One region of the Leuconostoc citreum genome, then DNA from elsewhere that is predicted to be linked to it. Evidence: predicted binding sites of a transcription regulator. Region 1 holds the regulator's gene; the other holds the start of a gene.
The links. The regulator Rex, encoded in region 1, represses fermentation and respiration genes when NADH is low (regulators of the CRP and FNR family bind a similar motif). The targets are predictions, from matches to a motif close to TTGTGAANTANTTCACAA.
Positions count from the first base shown of each region.

Region 1 (3,205 bases):
TCAGCATGCGGATCATGATAGGCAAAGCCATGTTTAAATTTATATAGCCCATCTGTTGGCACAAAGTCCCCCACACCACCAAAATCGTAGGCTACTTTACCCAGGGCCAAGCCCCATTGTAACATATGCCACTGCACTGCATAAGGCCCATAATGCTTGGCATAACGACGATCAGATCCAGCATACATATACCAAATTTCGTCCCCATAACTAAAGCCAATGCCACTAGCAACAACATGGCCCTCAAAGTGAGCTAAGAATACCTTAAATAGTCCTGTCCCTTGCCATAGTTTTTGCATACGCAAGAAATAATCAATTGGACGATGTGTAATACTTTGAGCTGTAGCCATCATCACATAGGTCTCAAAGAATGCCCGGACATCGGCTTCGCTATCACCAGAAGTTACTGTCACACCATCCTTGGCTGCACGTCTAATTTGATTACGATAATCACGCTTAAAATGCAACATCAGGTCATCTTCATTGGTAATTGGTTTAGCGCCTTCACCACGACCATCGTAATATAAGACAACGTTCTTTCGTGGTTGTATATTGCCATGCATGTGCGTAATATCGCGATTACGAGTGACAAAACCTGCGTTTTGATAAGCTGTATTACGTGCTGGTGTGTAAGGCACTTCAGGGTCCATCCGAATTAAAAATACATTATCTGGTAAAGCTGTCAAAGCTTCCTCAATCATAGACTTTATCAAATCAATATCGTCGATGTCCGCAATCGGCCCGCGACCAGCATAGCCTAGTAACTTGCCAGTAACAGCTTCAACCGTTAAGACTGACAAAACTGCATCAATACGGCCATTAGTCTCATGGTAAACGTAGACATGACCCCAATTAGATTTTAATTCACCCCAAAGCGGATCCTGTGTTACCTGCCCTCTTGGATCACGACGAACAAATTCTTGGTAGGCGGTAACTTTCTCTGCATCATTTAAATCTAAAATAGCCATCTGAATTATAACCCTGTCGTAATTGAACCATAGTTATCAATAAAATAAACCAATGTTTGCAATTCATTTGTTAAATCAACGTTCTGCACACGCACATTATTTGGTACAGTCACACGCAGTGGTGTAAAGTTCAAAATACCTTTAATCCCTGCTTCAACAAGCTTATCAGTAATCTCTTGTGCGACACCTTGTGGAACAGTTAAAATAGCAATATTAATGCGCTGTGCTGTAATCTGTTCTGTTAACTCACTCATGGCATAGATAGGCACACCAGCCATAATCGTTCCAGCTCGAGTTTCATCAACGTCAAAGGCAGCGGAAATACGCATATTTGAAGATTGATGGAAGTTAAAGTTTAGGAGCGCTTGTCCAAGATTACCAGCGCCAATCAAAGCAACATTAATTAAGCTGTCTTGATCTAAAACATTAGCAAAAAAATCTAATAGTGCTTTCACATCATAACCATAACCACGCTTACCAAGTGCACCAAAATAAGAAAAATCACGACGTATTGTTGCCGCATCAAATTTAATAGCATCACTAAGTTCTGCTGATGAAATGCGATCAGTCCCCGCATCGTGTAAAAATGTTAAGTAACGGAAGTATATCGGCAATCTTTTTGCCGTAGCACGTGGAATTTTTGGTTGTTGAGTCATAGTTTCTCCAATTCATTTAAGTCACCATCTGAACGTGGTCACTTTCTATTTAATATTAAAGCACACTCTATGTTCACCTTGTGAACTTTTGCATAACTATTATATCACATAAATAGGCTTTTCAAAAAAAGATAGTGATTCATTCACAAAGTGACTATTTATTTAATAATTCAAAATCTAAGCCAGGGTTAGTATTAAGATCTAATCCAGCAAAAATATGTTGTTTAAAGTTCCAATAACCAGCAGCACCTATCATCGCCGCATTATCGCCTGTGTATTCTCGTGGCACTGGAATAAAGGTTGTCTTGGGGAATTGTGATAATAATATGTCTAACTCATCACGTAGCTGCGTATTGGCCGCTACACCGCCAGCCAAAACAAAACTTTTAACGTCATAATCCTTCAAGGCTTTTCTGGTACGACCAATCAATGCATCAACGACAGCATTTTGAAAACTTGTCGCCAAATTGTTATGATCGATTGTTTCACCCTTTTGTTCAGCATGATGAACATAGTTAATAACTGCACTTTTTAAGCCGGAAAAACTAAAATCATAGTTATCTTCATGTGCCATAGCAGTTGGAAATTTAATGGTTGCTTGTCCCCTATGCGCCATTTCGTCAATTGTTTTACCTGCTGGATAAGGGAGTTTGAGTAATCGACCAACTTTATCAAAACTTTCACCTGCCGCATCATCACGAGTCTCACCTAAGACAGCGAAATTATTTTCTGATGTCATCAATACAAGCTCAGTATGGCCACCGGAAACCATCAATGCTAACGCTGGATAAATAATTGGGACATTGAAATTAGCAGCGGCAATATGACCCGCCAAGTGATTAACCGGTATGATTGGCAAATCATGTGCCAGAGCGAAAGTTTTGGCTCCCATCAGCCCAACTAGTAATGAGCCAACCAATCCTGGGCCATAAGTCACAGCTACACCATCTAAATCTTCAGGCCTAACTTGTGCTGCATCTAGTGCATCATCTAAGACACGCGTAATCCATTCAATATGATGGCGACTAGCAACTTCTGGCACAATCCCGCCGAAGCGTTGATGGGAATTAATTTGTGTGGCTACCGCATTACTAAGTACAATATGACCATCTTCAACAATCGCTACACTAGTTTCGTCAGCACTTGATTCAAAAGCTATAATTTTTGTCACGGTTAGATGTTCCTTTCCATCATGATTGCTGCATGGCCGTTTTTATAATATTTTTCACGGCGAAAATAAGCCTGAAAACCATTTTTTTCGTATAATTGAATGGCTGAAATATTGGTTTCATCAACTTCTAATAGAAATCGTTTGACTTTTGGCTGCTTAAGGATTTGATTTAACAACTGCTGTGCTATACCTCGCCGTTGATAATCAGGATGAACGGCCAAACTGCCAATTTCGATTTCATCAATTATCTGCGTCACACCAATAAATCCAGCATTTGCAATAAAATACCTGCTTCGCGGGCTAGATAATTCATGCTCAAAAACAGCCATCGGCCAAGGCGACGGCACAAATGCTGCTTCGGCAATATTAAAAATCAACCGTGCATCTTCAGTTTTGGCTTGTCTTATTAT
Region 1 is NZ_CP042410.1:100,583-103,787, reverse strand. It holds gene FGL72_RS00555 (lipid II:glycine glycyltransferase FemX) at 1-968, opposite strand, end outside; gene FGL72_RS00550 (redox-sensing transcriptional repressor Rex) at 974-1,624, opposite strand; gene tsaD (tRNA (adenosine(37)-N6)-threonylcarbamoyltransferase complex transferase subunit TsaD) at 1,779-2,795, opposite strand; gene rimI (ribosomal protein S18-alanine N-acetyltransferase) at 2,798-3,205, opposite strand, start outside; gene rimI (ribosomal protein S18-alanine N-acetyltransferase) at 3,183-3,205, opposite strand, start outside.

Region 2 (3,205 bases), 360 kb from region 1:
TGCGTTTGCTTCATAGTAAACTTCCTTTGGCAAACGGATCCATTGTGGCCGATTACGACGACGTGCCACAGTTTTAATGTTGAGTAAATCGTATGTTGACAAGTTGTGAGACAATGAATTCTTCCCCCATGATCCGGTACCAAGCGTTAATGATGGGCGCATGGCATCTGTATAAATATCACCAACACCGCCAATTGAGTCTGGCTGGTTAACCAAAATACGTGATGCCCCAATGGCGTCAGCATATGACTTAATAAACGGATCGTCTTGTGAGCCAATTTGAATCGCTGCGTTATGTCCTGCACCTTGATAATTCAACAATGCTTGTACTGTATCGATTGCTTCTTGGCGTTCTGTGACCTTGTAAATTGACAATAATGGTGACAACTTTTCTGATGATAAAGCCTCGCCAATGTTCTTTTGATCCAATTCAAACAGCAAAACATCTTTGCCTTCAGGAATCTTAACGCCAGCTTGTTCTGCAATCCAACGGCCTGACATGCCGGCAACAGGACCTGCTACACCAAAACCTTCAGCATTCGGCTTAAAAACATAGTCCGCGATTTTCTTGTAATCTTTTTTAGGTACGAGGTAAGCCCCTTGATCTTGCAACTTTTGCAACACGTCGTCATAGACTGAAGCTTGAATAACTGCTGAGTTTTCTGTAGCACAGATCATACCATTATCAAAACGCTTTGATAACAACAAATCTGAAACAGCACGATCAGTATCTACCGTACCGTCAATATAAACTGCACCGTTACCTGCCCCAACACCCATTGATGGATTACCTGATTTCAAGGCTGCATTAACCATTGATGGGCCACCAGTTGCTAGGATTGATGCAATACCCGTATTTTGAATTAACGCACTTGTGCCATAGATTGATGGCTTTTCAATCCATTGAATAAAGTTTTCAGGTGCACCAGCCTTTAAGGCTGCTTCATAAACAATTTGTGCAGCATGTGATGATGATTTCTGTGCCTGTGGATGGAAAGCAAAGATAATTGTATTACGTGTCTTCGCTGTGAGCATTGACTTGAAAATAGTTGTCGATGTTGGGTTAGTTGTTGGCACAATACCAGCTAAAACACCAAGTGGCGCAGCTAATTCAACCTTTCCTTGAATTTTATCTTCATTAATGACACCAACGGTCTTGTCATATTTGATAGCGTTATATACTGATTCAGATGCAAAACGATTCTTGGTGTCTTTATCTTCGACAACACCACGACCAGTTTCGTCGTGTGCTTCGTGAGCCAATAACAATGAATTTTCTGATCCAGCTAATGCCATTGCTGCAACAATTTTATCCACTTGTTCTTGCGTGAATGTTGAAAACTCAGCTAAAGCTTTTTGTGACTTTTCAACTAGTTCTGCCGTCATTTTTTCTGCCTGAGTTTGTAATGCTGCTTTTTCTTCGGGCGTCAAAACCTTTTTGACTGGCTTCTTTGTTGTTGCTTCTACCATAATTAATGCTCCTTTTATCGTTTGCTCATTTCTTAACAATATAAGTATATAACACCCCTTTAAAAAAAGCAAGTTTTTTATTCATTTATCTTAAATAGCTTATATAAAGCGTTTTGTAAGCGCTTTTATAATAAGTGATTAATTGTGCATTAATAAACAATATGAAGGAAATAGCCCTTTTTATTGCAGGAAAAGGCTAAAAAAACCTGCCCATTAAAAGGTAGGTTTTTAATGTTCTAACTGCCGACGATACTGACTTAATAATGGCGCCCAGTCGGTATTAATCATATTAGGTTGATAATTTATCATAACTTCCTGCCAAATATTTTCTGGCGATGCTAATATAGCGTTATCATCATCTAGCGTCCCAAAAAGTGACGTGGTAGTATTTAAAGTCAACGTATTAATCATTACAGTTAATCCCAAAGCCTTGATATGCTTAATGACATCTAGCTGTACATGCGAATCTGAAAGATTAGCAGCCACTAATTCAATACCAATGATATTAATCTCGTCAGTCAAGTGATTGAGAATATACTGCAACTCACTGTCATGATTAACAATCACAACCGTCATATACTTTATTCTGTGCTGACGCAAAGTGGCTATCTGTTCTGCTTTTGGTTTTATTTTTGCTGTTGCTGGTTGGGAAAATGATCTAGCACAGCTAATAGCTCAGATAAATGGGACCAACCACGATCTAGATGAATCATACGGTTCCTAGGTAGTTGTTTAATAAAATTGCATAGGGTAACTGGTTGATAGCTGCTTAGTTCTCCAATGTTATTATAATAATGCTTATTAATAAATTGCTTTGCTGTTATCGCTTCAGGTGAAAAGGATTGCCGGAATAATCGTTTTTCTGTGCCTGTATACAAAAAAAGCCTAAAAATATGCTAATCTTTAGACTTTTTAGTGCATAAAACTCACAAGAATACCGGCGACAACCAAAATTAATGCCCCACCAATTCGATTACCCATTTGTGCAAACGCAATTAAATTCATACGGTCTGATGCTGCTAAAACAGCAACATTTCCTGTACCGCCCATACTGTTATTAGCTAATCCTGCCGTAATCACAGCTTCAACTGGATAAAGACCAAATAATTTGCCTAAAATTGCACTTGATAATGAAATGATAATAATGCTTGAAACACACAATACCACAAACTGCCAAGAAAGTGCTGCCATCAATAACTTCATATTCAATAATGACAAACCGACACCCGCTAACAAGGCATGTGTCATGTTTTTTACTACCAATTGACCAAACATAATCACAGAGTCTTCGTAATACTTGGGCAACAAACCTAACGATTTAATCAACACAATGGTCAAGATAACAAAAGCGTAAGCATTCACTTGTGGCACTAGCTTGTTCAGCAAAGTACCCAATACAAAGAATGCCACTGACATCGTTAGACCAACACCAATTTGCATATAGTCTAATGATACTTCTGTTGCCTGTTTTGTTTCAGTTTCATTGGTCTTCAACAAGGCCCCATGCCCATTATTTTTACTCGTCATAAATATTTTAGAAACTAACCCCGCACTAATGATAGCCAACAAGTTACCAAAAATAACGGCAGGAAAAAGTTGCGATAAAATCACTTTAGCTGGATGACCAAATGCATGCGCATAAATACCAGATAAGGGCACAATACCTGCACCGACACCCCCAGCCATAATCGGCATCCCGACATACAATACAGAATGACTAAAGCCCTCACCTATC
Region 2 is NZ_CP042410.1:1,604,442-1,607,646, forward strand. It holds gene adhE (bifunctional acetaldehyde-CoA/alcohol dehydrogenase) at 1-1,470, opposite strand, end outside; gene FGL72_RS09865 (hypothetical protein) at 1,699-2,046, opposite strand; gene FGL72_RS09870 (hypothetical protein) at 2,097-2,348, opposite strand; gene FGL72_RS07940 (2-hydroxycarboxylate transporter family protein) at 2,383-3,205, opposite strand, start outside.
Region 2: the regulator Rex is predicted to act here: its motif matches at 1,613-1,630, upstream of adhE (bifunctional acetaldehyde-CoA/alcohol dehydrogenase).